DNA from 2 places in the Mesorhizobium sp. M0894 genome. Region 2 is predicted to be linked to the other one. Evidence: riboswitches for the same ligand, from Rfam matches in the RefSeq annotation. Region 2 holds a riboswitch; the other holds the start of a gene.
The links. Region 2 has a riboswitch for cobalamin ahead of NKH91_RS30465 (ATP-binding cassette domain-containing protein). Riboswitches for the same ligand answer to the same signal wherever they lie in the genome.
Positions count from the first base shown of each region.

Region 1: linked by a shared signal. The riboswitch ahead of NKH91_RS10665 (CbtB domain-containing protein) and the one ahead of NKH91_RS30465 (ATP-binding cassette domain-containing protein) in region 2 are both predicted to bind cobalamin.

Region 1 covers NZ_JAMYOG010000004.1:304,919-311,847, forward strand. The annotation lists gene NKH91_RS10655 (MFS transporter) at 1-672, shown strand, start outside; gene NKH91_RS10660 (aromatic ring-hydroxylating oxygenase subunit alpha) at 651-1,844, opposite strand; cobalamin riboswitch at 1,985-2,180, shown strand; gene NKH91_RS10665 (CbtB domain-containing protein) at 2,217-2,396, shown strand; gene NKH91_RS10670 (CbtA family protein) at 2,412-3,188, shown strand; gene cobU (bifunctional adenosylcobinamide kinase/adenosylcobinamide-phosphate guanylyltransferase) at 3,181-3,702, shown strand; gene cobO (cob(I)yrinic acid a,c-diamide adenosyltransferase) at 3,704-4,327, shown strand; gene cbiB (adenosylcobinamide-phosphate synthase CbiB) at 4,767-5,735, opposite strand; gene cobD (threonine-phosphate decarboxylase CobD) at 5,734-6,792, shown strand; gene NKH91_RS10695 (tyrosine phosphatase family protein) at 6,789-6,929, shown strand, end outside.
Region 2 covers NZ_JAMYOG010000029.1:36,553-43,481, forward strand. The annotation lists gene NKH91_RS30440 (HlyD family secretion protein) at 1-1,011, opposite strand, end outside; gene NKH91_RS30445 (MarR family winged helix-turn-helix transcriptional regulator) at 1,008-1,487, opposite strand; gene NKH91_RS30450 (FecCD family ABC transporter permease) at 1,569-2,570, opposite strand; gene NKH91_RS30455 (ABC transporter substrate-binding protein) at 2,600-3,544, opposite strand; gene NKH91_RS30460 (ATP-binding cassette domain-containing protein) at 3,541-3,927, opposite strand; gene NKH91_RS30465 (ATP-binding cassette domain-containing protein) at 3,860-4,282, opposite strand; cobalamin riboswitch at 4,450-4,654, opposite strand; gene NKH91_RS30470 (GyrI-like domain-containing protein) at 4,931-5,764, shown strand; gene NKH91_RS30475 (bifunctional helix-turn-helix transcriptional regulator/GNAT family N-acetyltransferase) at 5,802-6,737, opposite strand.

The sequences.
Region 1 (6,929 bases), on a different contig from region 2:
GCCGCCTTCGCCATGGCCCTGCTGGCGCTGTTCTGGACCTACCGGCTTGGCGACAACCCGTCGATCCGCCCGGGCAAGACGCGGCCGGTCAATCCGCTGGCCAATATCGGCCGCTTCGTCGCGCAGCCAAGGCTGAGGCTGGCCTGGCTGATCGCCTTCGGCCGTTCCTGCTTCTGGACGACGTTCTTTGTCTATGGGCCGCTGTTCATGGTGATCACCGGCGAGGGCGAGCTCGCCGGTGGCCTCTTGGTTTCGGCCGGCAATGCGCTTTTGTTCATGGCCATCTTCTGGGGCAGGGCGGGAAAGCGTTTCGGCGGCCGGCGCACCATGACGTTTGCCTATTTCGCCATGTCGGCGACGCTGCTGGCGGCCGGCGCCGTCGGCGAGGCCGCGCCGCTCGTCACCGGCGCGTTGCTGCTTTGCGGTGCCTTCTTCACCATCGCGCTCGATGCGCTGGGCTCGACCGCGTTCATGCGCTCGGTGCGCTCGTATGAGCGGACGCAGATGGCGGCGGTCTACCGCACCTATCTCGACTTTTCCGAGCTGACGCCGCCGCTGGTCTATTCAGTGGTGCTGGCGTTCTTCGGCCTGGGCGCGGTTTTCGCGACGCTCGGCCTGCTGGCGGCGGTCTGCGGCTTCGTCACTTGGCGCTATCTGCCCAAATCGCTTTGATGTTCAAGCGCCGCATGCCGCTCGCGCACCCAGTTGTGGAAGCGGTGCAAATCATATTCCTCGGGCATCAGCACGCCGGCCTTATGGCGCATCGAGCGCAGGCCCTTCTGGTTGACCTCGCAGATATCAGCGTCTTCCTCCAGCACCTGGGTACCGAAGGCGACGATGTTGTCGATATCCGCAGCCGGATCGACGAGCGCTTCGGGCGAAAAAAGCCATTCGGCGGTGAGTTCGGTCTGCTCCGGCCCAAGCGGCACCAGCCGCACGGTCCTGACATAGTCGACATGGCCGACGACGAACATCGACGGCAAGTTGGTGGCATAGGTCTGCCCGGCAGCACGCTCGGCCGGCGTCAGGCTCGAAAAGACCGAGCCGTGGACGCGCCCGTCGCGCGACCAGGTTTCGGCCCCGGCCCGCAAGCCGCCGGCAAATTCCGGCGCGTCATTGTCGGCGTGGCGCGCCCATTCGGGGTCGTCGTGCCGGCCCATCAGGCCGCGGCCATAGATCGGCACCAGCCGCGACAGGTCCTTGTGGACGCCGGGGCAGTGCAGGCACTCATTGAAGTTCTCCCAAAATATCTTCCAGTTGCAGTTCATAACCTTGCGCAGCACATGGCCGCTCAGCAGCGTTTCCAGCGGCCAGTTGGCGAGGTTGCCGGATGCCGGATCGAAGGATGTTTCAGCCGAACCGGCAGCGTCTTGCGCGAGGTTGACGAAAACGAAACCGCGCCACACCGAAAGCGCGACGCGGTAGAGCGGATGATCGGCCTTGTCGAAACCGTCCGGCAGCGATTTCGACGGCACGCGCACCAGATCGCCGCGCAGCGAATAGGACCAGGCGTGGTAGGGGCAGGTGATGAGCCGCGCCTTCAGCCGTCCTTCGCTCTGCTGGCAAAGCTGCGAGCCGCGATGCCGGCAGGTGTTGTGAAAGGCGCGCAATTCGCCGGTCTCGTCGCGCAGCACGACGACCTCCTGCGTGCCTATGCGAAACGTCCTGAAAGCCAGCGGATGGGCAAGGTCGGCCTCGCGGCAGACCAGCAGCCAATTGCGATACAAGATGGCCTCGAGATCGCGCTGATAGCCTGCGATGTCCCAATAGGCCGATGACGGCAGCGTCGGCTCGGCCCGCGTCAGGCCGTTATAGGGACCGCGCTCATTCGGGCTGGGTTGCATGCCGGCTTCCTCCCCATCCGCCAGCCGACACCCGGCTGTGAGAATTGTCAATTGCGGCGCCGGCCGGCGAGCTTGGCGAGGCGGCGCATTCGCCACACGATCCGGCGGAATTTGGTTTGCCGGGCGCGGCGATTCTGCCTATAGTCGCTGATGTCGTCGGTTCCGTTTGGAACCAAGAGGGAATGCGGTGCGGGCGAAATTCTTGCCCAATGCCGTGGCTGCCCCCGCAACTGTGTGCGGTAGTCCTCTCCATATGCCACTGAAGATTTTCTTCGGGAAGGTGGGGAAGGGCGCTGATCCGCGAGCCAGGAGACCTGCCGGCGACAGGAAACTGACTTCTATGCCCTCGGGTGGAGGGCGAAAGGACAAGACATGAATACCGCTTCCGTCTCGCTCGGCGCTTCCGTCTCCTCGCAGTCGCGTTTCATGCAGCTGGCGCTTGCTGCATTCCTCGGCATTTTCGTCATGGGCTTTGTCGGCTTCTCGCACATCGATGCGGTCCACAATGCCGCCCACGACTATCGCCACTCGATGGGCTTTCCCTGCCACTGACAAGGGGCTGACATCATGACACTGTTTCGCAACGTCGTGTTCATCGCGGCGATCGCAGGGCTCGTGGCCGGCGTCGTTCTCGCCTGCATGCAGGCCTATGCCACGGTGCCGCTGATCCTGAAGGCGGAAGTCTACGAACAGGCCGGCGGCGGCCATGACCATGCCGCCGCACCTGCGGCACCGGCCGCCACGGGCACGATGGCTATGAGCAGCGCCGCGCCGGCACCGGCTGAAGCAATGGCTCCGGCTGAGGACGAAGGCTGGGCGCCGGCCGACGGTTTCGAACGCTTTGCCTTCAGCGTCGTTGCCAATATCGTCACCGGCATCGGCTTCGCGCTGGTCCTGGTTGCGGTTTCGGAGTTCGCCGGCGGCATCGGCAATTGGCGCCAGGGCCTGTTCTGGGGGCTTGCCGGCTTTGCCGTGTTCACGCTGGCGCCCGGCCTCGGCCTGCCGCCGGAACTGCCGGCGATGCCGGCGGCCGACCTTGTCCAACGCCAGATCTGGTGGTGGGCAACGGTGGTGGCGACCGCCGCCGGTCTCGGCCTGCTCGCCTTCCGCAGATCGCTGCCGCTGGCGATCCTTGCGGTGGCGTTGATCCTAGCGCCGCATTTCGTTGGCGCGCCGCAGCCCGACAGCTTCGAGACGGCGATCCCGGAAGGCCTGCACCACCAGTTCGTGGTGGCGGTGACGCTGACCAATCTGGTGTTCTGGCTGGTGCTCGGCGCGGTCGTCGGCGTGGTGCGCGGCCGCTTCACCGGCACGGCGACCAGCCTGCACGACAGCTTTGCCTGACCGCGCTGCCGGGGCGCTGACCCTGATCATCGGCGGTGCGCGCTCCGGCAAGAGCGTGCATGCCGAGAGGCTGGTGAGTGCCTGTCCGGCGCCATGGAGCTATATCGCGACGGCGCAAGCCTATGACGAGGAGATGCGCGAACGGATCGCGCTGCACCGCTCGCGCCGCAGCCCCGGCTGGACGACCATCGAGGCGCCGCTCGACCTTGCCGGCGCGATCGAGGCACTGCCTGACGGCCAGCCGGTGCTGATCGATTGCCTGACGCTGTGGCTGACCAACCATATGCTGGCGGAACATGATGTCGAGGCCGAATGCCGAAGGCTGGCAGATGTGCTGTCGCGGCCGCGTGGACCCTGGTTCGTGGTGTCCAACGAGGTCGGCCAGGGCATCGTGCCGGAGAATGCGCTGGCAAGACGGTTTCGCGACGCGGCCGGCCGGTTGAACCAGGACGTTGCCGCCGTCGCTGACACCGTGCTTTTGATGGTGGCGGGGCTGCCGCTCAGGGTGAAATGACATGGCTGATACCGACCACATCGATCCCAAGGACGAGGAACGCCACCGCGCGAAGATGGCCAAGCGCAAGGCGGTGCAGGACGCCGAGGTTGCAGCCAAGACGGTCGAGAAAGGGCTGTTGATCGTCAACACCGGTCCGGGCAAGGGCAAGACCACGGCCGCCTTCGGGCTGGCGCTCAGAATGCTCGGCTACGGCAAGCGCGTCGGCGTCGTCCAGTTCATCAAAGGCAAATGGCACACCGGCGAGAAGGATGCTTTTGCCTGCTTCGGCGACCGCGTCGTCTGGCACGCCATGGGCGAGGGCTTTACCTGGGAAACGCAGGACCTGAAGCGCGACATCGCGGCCGCTGAGGCCGCCTGGGCCAAGGCGCTCGAGCTGATGGCCGAGCCGTCGATCAGCCTCGTGGTGCTCGACGAACTCAACATCGCGTTGCGCTACGATTATCTCGACCTCGAAAAGGTGGTCGCAGCGCTGAAGGCGCGTCGCGAGGGCCTGCATGTCGTCGTCACCGGCCGCAATGCCAAGCCGGTATTGGTCGAGGCAGCCGATCTGGTCACCGAGATGGGCGTGACCAAGCACCACTTCTCCGCCGGCGTGAAGGCGCAGCAAGGGATAGAGTTCTGAGGGGTTTGGCGATCGGGGAAGGGCGTTTCGGAGCAGGCGGCGCCGGCGAAGCTGCCGATCTCCCCCCTTGTGGGGGAGATGCCCGGCAGGGCAAAGGGGGGCACTGTCCCTCGGCCTGTCAGTCGGAGACAACTACGTCGTCAGACCGTCATTAGCAGGTGAACGGTCAAGAGGCTGGCGATCCTTCGCGCCCCCCTCTGTCCTGCCGGACATCTCCCCCACGAGGGGGGAGATTGGATGGCGCTTCGGATTTCGCCAACCCCGAACGTCAAAGGCAGGGAATGAGAAGCGCAAAGCTGGGGCGATTATTCTTTGGGCACAGCAATTTTGTTCTTGCTTTGTGCCGGCAGCTATGCTACTAATCTGGGTATGGTGCTAACTGGCTCCAACGACCCGCCGCTTGGCGGGTTTTTTGTTTCCGCTCGATCTCGAGCGCAGGTCACGCCAAGATAACGACCACTGCGACCACCCCGAACAGCCCGATCAGCAGCAAGTCGGCGACCCGGTAGAGTTTCAGCGCCCGCCGGATGTCGGTGCTCTCGGCATCGCGGCGGCCGCCTTCGCCCATCAACGCGTCTTCGACCATGACGCCGTCATAGGAACGGGGGCCGGCGAGCGCCAGGCCGAGCGCACCGGCCATCGCTGCTTCCGGCCAGCCGGCATTGGGCGAGCGGTGCTTTTTCGCATCGCGCCGCACGGCGTGCCAGGCGGCTTTGGCGTCGGCGCCCTTGACCAGGCAAGCGGCGAGTACGATCAGCAGCGCCGTCAGCCGCGACGCCGGCAGGTTGATCCAGTCGTCGAAGCGCGCCGCCGCCCAGCCGAAGGCTTCGTGGCGCGGAGTGCGGTGGCCGATCATCGAATCGGCGGTGTTGGCGGCCTTGTAGGCGACGCCGCCGGCGAGCCCGCCAATGCCGATCCAGAACGCCGGCGCGACGACGCCGTCGGAGAAATTCTCGGCCAGGCTTTCGATCGCGGCGCGGCAGACAGCGGCCCTGTCGAGCTTTTCCGGGTCGCGGCCGACGATCCGCGAGACGGCAATGCGGCCCATGTCCAGTCCGCCGCTGTCGAGGGCGTCGGCCACCGCTTCGACATGCTCGGCCAGGCTCTTCTGCGACAGCAGCGACGTCGCCAGGATTGCGATGACCAACAAGCCGAGGGGAATGCTCCAAAGCATGGTTTCGAGCCAGAAGGCGAGGGCGGCCGGCACCAGCACGATGACCAGCAGCGCGAGCACGCCCCAGCGGCGACGGTGGGCGTCGGAATCAGTGGCGCGGTTGAGCCTGCCGTCGAGAAAGGATATCAGCCTGCCGAACCAGGTGACGGGATGGCCAATGGCATCGAAGAGCTGGGCCGGGTAGCCGAGTACAAGTTCGATGGCCAGCGACAGGAAAGTGATCAGGATCGACATGAAGTCTCTTGATGGAGTGACGGCGGCAGTGGACCACGGCGGAAGCCTTGGCCGGGCGAGGGCGCTTTTCCCTCACGCGCCGCTGCCTTTCGTCGACCTCTCGACCGGGATCAATCCGCACTCCTACCCGCTTTTCGATTTGCCCGCCACCGCCCTGTCGCGATTGCCGGAAGCAGCGCGTGCCCGCGAATTGGCCGAAGTCGCGGCAAGCGCCTATGGCGCTCCATCGGCGGCGAATGTCGCAGCGGCGCCCGGCACGCAGATCCTGTTGCCGCGCGTCGCTTCGCTGGTCAGCCCGGGCAGGGCGCTGGTGCTCGGGCCGACTTATGCCGAGCATCGGCGGGCAGCGGCGATCGCCGGCCATGCGGCGGCTGAAGTCGATGATTTCGAAGCCTTGGCGGCGGCCGACCTTGCCGTCGTCGTCAATCCCAACAACCCGGACGGGCGCGTCGTCGAGCGCGAAAGATTGCTTCGACTTGCCGCAAAATTGCGCGCCAGAGGCGGGCTGCTGGTCGTCGACGAGGCCTTCATGGATGTCGGCCCACGCAGCGAAAGTCTCGCTGGCGACGTCGACCAGGGCGGCATCGTCGTGCTGCGCTCGTTCGGCAAGTTCTTCGGCCTGGCCGGCCTGCGGCTTGGCTTTGCATTGACCGACGCGCTGACGGTCGAGCGGCTGCAGGCGCAATTCGGGCCATGGGCGATTTCCGGGCCGGCGCTCGAATATGGCATAAGGGCGCTTGCCGATACCGGCTGGCAGGCCGGGATGCGGCGCCGATTGGCCGAGGATGCCGCACGGCTCGATGCGCTGTTCGGCCGGTTCGGCGTGCCTGTCGCCGCTGGCACCGCGCTGTTCCGCTATATCAGGCTGGCGAACGCCGCCCGCCTGTTTTCGGTGCTCGGCCAGCGCGGCATCCTGCTTCGGCATTTCGCCGACCGGCCGGATGTGTTGCGCGCCGGCCTACCGGGAGCCGACGAAGAATGGCGGCGGCTCGAATCAGCGCTTGCCGGCTGGGCCTCGCGGCGCGACGATGATGCCAAGGGAGAAACGATCCAATGATCCATGTCTGCTCGCTGTCCAAAGTCGAGGAAACGGTGACGAAGACCGGGGCCGGGCGGCTGCTTTCGCTGCTCGCTGCCGGCACGGAGGTGATGCGGCCGGCCTCGATCACCAGGGAAAACCATCTGCACCTGGTC
Region 2 (6,929 bases):
GCCGGTCGCGTTCTGCGCGGGCAGCAGCGAGAACTCGGCCCCGGTGCCGGCGCCGATCGCCTTGACGGTGGCTTCGAACGTCTTGCCCGGATAGGTGTCGACCACGATTTCGGCCTTTTGGCCCGGATTCATGTTGGTGAGCTGCGTTTCCTTGAAATTGGCGTCGACCCAGGTATCGCCGGTCTCGACCAGCGAAAACAGCGGCGTGCCCGAGCCGACATACTGGCCGACCTTGAACGAAGCGGCCTGGCTGATGATGCCGTCGGCAGGCGCTTTGACTGTTGTCTGGACCAGATCGTAGGCCGCCTTGTTGCGTGCAGCGAGCGCCGCCATCACTGTCGGATGCTTGTCGGTCTCGATGTCGGGATTGCCGCCAAGTGCCGCCTTGGCGCTGACGATCCCTTGCTGGGCCACGGCCAGCTGCTGCTTGGCCTTGTCGAGGTCGTTCTTGGCCTCGTCCAGCGACGACTTGGCGTTGATGCCCTTGCGGGCAAGGTCGGCGGCGCGGTCATACTGCGACTGCGCGTACTGGACCTGGCTTTCGTCGGACTTCTCTTGCGCCAGCGCCTGGCTGTAGGCCGCACGCAGCTGCTCGACATTGAGCCGCGCGCCGGCCACCGCCGCATCGGCCTGGGCCAATGCGATCCGGTAGGGCTCGGGATCAATGGCGAACAACACGTCGCCCTGCTTGACAGACTGGTTGTCGAAAATATCGACCTGAACGATGCGGCCCGCCGTATCGGCGGCTATCGACACCTTGGCCTGCTGCAGATTGGCGTTCTCGGTCTCCTGATAGCGGCCGCCGGTCACCCAGACATAGCTGCCGCCGGCGATCAACGCAGCGGGCAGCACAAACATCAAAAGGAGGCGGCCGGCACGACGCTTCTTCTTCGGCGCCACTGGCGCCGGAGCTACCTGCGGAGCGACCGTTACCGGAGCTGCCGCCGGCTTCGCGGGAGCTTCCATCTCCAGCTTGGCCGCATTCTTATCTACTTTGGCTACCGCGTTCATGCTGCTGCGCCTTCCGTATTCTTCACTTTTTCCGAGGGCGGCGTCTCACCATCCGCAAGATTCTGCACCATTGTCTCCAGCGCCTTGACCAGGACGCGGCGATCTTCCGGCGAAACGCCAACGAGCGATTCCTCATACACCTCGCCGGCAAGGCTCTTGACGTGGGCGTAGGCTGCGTTCGCCTTGGCGGTCGGGAAAATCATGCGCACTCGTCTGTCGGTTGCGTCGGGACGGCGCTCGATCCAGCCGCCCTCCTCCATGCGATCGACAAGACGCGAGACGCTGATCGGCTCGATTTCGAGAAGCTCGGCAAGCCGCGCCTGCGCGACACCCGCCTCCTTGGCGACGCGGACCAGAAGCCGCCATTGCGCCGAAGAAAGGCCAAAACCGCTGGCGCGCGCCTCGAAGCGCTTGCGCATCAGGCGCTGCACGTCGTGGATCAAAAAGCCCAATCTGTCGATGCCGTCGGAAACCATGAGCGACATATATAATAAGCGTGCTCATAATTCAAGGAGCCGGATTATGCCAGAGGGTGGCAAATGTGCATGGCAGTCACATCATGAGCGATTGCGAATGAGCATCGTGACCACGAAGAAAGCGCCGACCGAACTGGTGATGATGCCGATCGGCAGTTCCTGCGGCGGCAACAGCGTGCGCGCGAGAAGGTCGCTTGCCAGCAACAGCACCGCTCCGAAGAGGGCGCAGCTTGCAATCAGGCGCAGATGAAGCGGGCCGGCCAGGGTCCTGGACAGATGTGGGATCATCAAGCCAACGAAACCTATGACGCCTGCGACCGAGACAAGGATCGCCGTCGAGAAAGCGGCGACGAGAAATGTCATCCTGCGCATCCGCGCAACCGGCACGCCGAGGCTTTCAGCGGCATTCTCGCCGGCCAGGAAAGCGTCGAGCCGGCGGTGGTTCCAAAGTCCATAAACAAGGATGGTGCCTGCGCCCAGAGCAGCCAGCTCGATATTGTCCCAACGGGCCAGCCCGAGCCCGCCCATCGTCCAGAACAACACCGAGTGAGCGGCGCGCTGGTCTCCGGCAAAGACGAGATAGTTAGTCAAGGCGGTGAACATGAACGAGACGGCAAGCCCGGCGAGGATCAGCCGTTCGGGGCCTTGCCCCCTCACCCGCGAAACCAGCAAAAGCACGATGCCGGCGGCCAATACGCCGCCCGTGAAGGCCGCGACCGGCAACGTCCAGATACCGAAATGGTCGCCAAAAATGGTGATGACGGAAACCGCGCCGGCCGCGGCTCCGGACGACAGGCCGAACAAGAACGGATCTGCGAGGTCGTTGCGCGTTACCGTCTGCAGCAGCGCGCCGATGACGCCCAGCCCGGCGCCGACACAGATGGCCATAATCGTGCGCGGTAGCCTAAGATCGAGGACGATCTTGGCAATCGGGATCTTGCCGGCCGGACCGGACACGATGTCTCCGTCCAGCCCGGCGGCATGTCCGAGCGCAGCAATCACGTCGCTCAACGCGATGACCGTCGATCCATAGGCAATCGACAGCAGAGCAAGAGCGGCAATCGCTGCTGCTCCTGCTGTCATCGCCAATTCGAACGCTCTCTGGCGCAAGCTCAGAAAGCTTCCGGGTGCATCGCCCTGGCGATCTTGCCGATCCCCTCGATGTTGGCAGGCCCAGGCGTCAGTTCGGCATAGCGCAGCGCAATGAAGTGCTCATTTTTGACCGCCTCAGTCTCCTTCATCGCCGGATGAGCTTTCAGGAAATCGAGCAGTTTTCTGTAGCCGCCGTCCTGGTAGTCGAGCAGGATAAGAAATTGCGGATTGCGGGCCGCCACCGTCTCCCAATCCGTATTGCCCCAGCTCGTCGGCATGTCGGCCATGATGTTGTCGCCGCCCGCTGCGGCGATCATGGCGCTGGGGATCGCGAACTTGCCTGATGTGAAGGGTTTGTCTTCGCCGGAGTCGTAAAGAAACACACGCGTTCCCGTGCGGTCGCCGATCTTTGCCGTGATATCGGCGAGCTGCGCCTTCCAGTTCGAAACAAGCTTTCCCGCCTCCGCCTCCTTGCCAAAAATCTTGCCCAGCTTTTCGACATCACCATAGAGCAGGTCCATCGAGGCGGCGGGGCGGTTCTGGTCGAGATGGACGCAACTTTCCGTCAGCACCAGCGTCTTGATACCGTGCGGGGCCAGCGTATCGGGCGTCACCTCGCCGCCAGGCTTCATACCGTAATACCAGCCGGCGAAGAAGAAATCGGGCTCGACGGCGACGAGGTTTTCGAGGGTCGGGTATTTCGGCGCGAGTTCCGGGATCGCGCCCTGCTCGGCCTTGAATTCCGGACCGACCTTATACCATCCGGTGATGCCGGTCAGGCCGACGATCGATGGTTGCAGCCCCAGCGCGAAGGCCATCTCCGCCATGTTCAGATCTTGGATGACGGCGCGCTTCGGCGCGGCGTCGAACGTCAGCGGCGTGCCGCAGCTATCAACGGTTACCGGGAAAGCGAAGGCGGTCTGGGCAAGTAGGAGGGAGGCAAAAGACAGTACGATGCGTTTCACGGATGTTGCTCCTTGGTCAAATCGGGATGTGAAGAGGCGCGGTTCGGAACGTCGAAGACCGTGAGTTCGCGGTCTTCGGTGGGATGGCGCAGCCAAAGCACGTCAACGCCGAAAATCTCGCGGATCAACTTCTTGGTCAGCGCCTCGCGCGGACTGGCAAGTGCCTGCAGGCGGGCCTCGTTCATCACCGCGACCCTGGTGGCAAATGGCGTGACAAGCGACAGATCATGAAGCACCGCCACGACGGTCATGCCAAACTGCGATACGAGTTCGAGAAGGTCGCTGCGGGCGCGCGGATCGAGATGATTGGTCGGTTCATCGAGGAACAGGATTTTGGGCTCCTGGGCGATGGCGCGCCAACTGGGCGCGTTGCCGCTCGCCACCGGATAGCGAGCCGATCGTGCGGCCGAGCAGCGGCAGCAGGCCGGTTCTGCGAAGTGCTTCAATGACGATGTCGCGTTGCTCGCTCCTCCGTCGCAAGCCGGCATGCGGGACGCGCCCAAGCTCGACGTAGTCGATCACGGCAAGCCGCGGATCAGGCTGGTCGGTCTGGCCAACGACCGCCATGTGCAGTGCCCGCTCGGCGGCCGAAAACCTCTCCAGCCGGCGTCCGGAAAATCTCACATCTCCCGCGCTTGGCCGCAGCGTACCGCATAGCATGCGCAGCAGCGTCGTCTTGCCGGCGCCATTGGGGCCGATGATGGCGAGGCGGTCGCCCGGCGCTATCGAAAGGCTCACCGCGCTGACCAGGCACCGGCCATTCGTCGTCGCGCTCAGTTCACACGCTTCAAGAAGAGGCTGGGAGGCGTCCAACTTACCGTCACTTTCTCAATGGCGACGGAAGGAAGCTGGACGGACCGGCCGACAAGACCGATGTCCACGTCTCCTCCCGGCACACCCCGTCCGGTCAACTCATGCTGATGGCAGGTCTCCTGGCTCGCGGGTCTTTGCGCCATCCTGCCTTCCCAGCCTTGCCGGCCAGTGGCACTTCGGATTTTTGCTAACCGCTTACAGTTGCGGGGGCAGCCGCGGCCTCGATCCGAAGATCTCACCGTGTTCCCTTTTCACCCCTTGCCTTTCGACTCGGGGACCATCAGTCAGCCACCCTAGTTTTCCGCCAATCACAGCGCAATAAGTCTTGTCAGAAGGAGCCATATAGACCTCGTGATGTAATAACGTTACATTTAAAAGGACGTTTGCCCGCTTCCTGTCAAGCCTTTTCGCGCGATTTGCGACTTGCCGACGACCGTCGCTCTCGATTTGCGCAGTGCGCAATTTCGATCAAACTGCCTCCGCCAGGAAGCGGCACCATAATCTTGCCAATATAAGACATGGCCAATGTAAAGACTGGGCCAATGCGGAGACTGGGCCAATGCGAGGTGCCAAATGAATCCGACCGAGAAGGCGCTGTGGTTCGTCGAAAGCCATCTGCCCGAAGCAGTCTCGCTGGACGATGTCGCCAAGATCAGCGGGGTGTCGCGCTTTCATGTGACGCGGGCTTTCGGCGCGGCTACCGGCCGTTCGGTGATGAGCTACGTCCGTTCTCGCCGACTGACCGAAGCGGCGCGCAAGCTTGGCGCCGGCGCACCCGACATCCTCTCGGTCGCGCTCGACGCCGGCTATGCCTCGCATGAGGCCTTCACCCGCGCCTTCCGCGACCAGTTCGGCACCACGCCGGAACTGGTGCGCGCACAAGGCTCGCTCGACAACCTCGATCTTGTGGAGCCGATCCTGATGGACCAGTCCTTTCTCGCCACTCTCGAACCGCCGCGTTTTGAGACCAGCCGGCCGTTTCTCATCGCCGGTCTCGGCGAGCGCTACAGCTGCGAAACCAGCGCCGGCATCCCGATGCAGTGGCAGCGGTTCGGCCCCTATATTGGCAACATTCCTGGCGAGATCGGCGACGTCGCCTATGGCGTCTGCGTCAACGGCGACGACGCCGGCAATTTCGACTACATCGCTGGCGTCGAAGTGTCCGATTTTTCGGACCTGCCGAGGGAGTTTTGGCGTGTGCGCGTGCCGGCGCAGAAATACGCCGTGTTCGCCCATCGTGACCATATCTCGACCATCCGCCGCACGGTCAACACGATCTGGAACAAATGGCTGCCAGCCTCTGGGCACGAGATCGCCGATGCGCCGGAATTCGAGCGTTACGGCCCCGAATTTGATCCGCACAGCGGCAATGGCGGGCTGGAAATCTGGATACCGGTCAAAGGGTGAGGTACGGCAGGCCGACGCCGAAGCGCCGGAAGCGCTGCTACAACTCCAAATTCCAGTTCTGGCCGACCAGATCCTGGCCGAAGGAATGGTGGCGCTCCTCGTTGGTCAATTTAAAGCCCGCAGCCTCATAGATGTGGCGGGCGGCGGCGAGCACGTCGTTGGTCCACAGCGTCAGTGTCCTGTAACCCGTGGGGCGGCAAAAGCCGATACATTCCTCGACCAGCCGCTTGCCGATGCCGAGACCTCGCGCCGAGGGCTCGACGTAGAGCAGGCGCAATTTCGCCACCGCGTCCGACTGGCGCACGACGAAGACGGAGCCGACGACCTCGCCTTCCCGCTCGGCGATCCAGCTGCGTTCCCATTTCGGATCGAAGGATTTGACGAAGGCACCGAGGATTTCGGCGACCAGCGCTTCATAGGTTTCGTCCCAGCCATATTCCTGCGCGTAGAGCAGGCCCTGGCGATGAATAATCCAGCCGATGTCGCCGACTTGCAGAGGCCGCAGCATATAGGGAATTTTGGGCTCGGCGCTTCCGCCCAGCAAACGCTGCACCGTCTGCATGGCTTTGACCAGCCTGTCCTGTTCGGCATCCGAAAGCCGGTCGAGCAAAGCCGCGACCTGGTCGTGCGAGCCCTGGTTCAGCGGTGCGAAGGCCTGCCGCCCGGCCTTGGTCAGCGCGATCGACGAGCGCCGCGCATCCGCCTCGATCGTGGCACGCTCGACCAGATCACGCTCCTCGAACTTCTTCAGCAGCCGGCTGAGATAACCGGCATCGAGGCCGAGATCGCGCCCAAGATCGGTGGCGGTCAGGCCATCGCGATGCGCCAGCTCATAGAGCACCCGCGCCTCGGTCAGCGAGAAGGTGCTTTTCAGCAGCCCTTCGTCGAGCAGCCCGATCTGGCGGGTATAAAAGCGGTTGAAGGCCCGCACCGCGTCGATCCGCTCCTTGCCTGGGTGATGATGAATGGTCATGGCATCCTCCTCCGGGCAAGATCAGCGATTTAGTTGACTTGGTCAAGTATCTGTTTGAAGCATCCGTTTGAAGCAATTGTCCTGATGATGCTCACCGGGCGCCTTGACTCACGCGAGTTGCCAGACTATTTCAGCGCCACGTTAGCACTCCCCCAAGATGAGTGCTAACCATGTCCGGCGCCGCCGGACGGA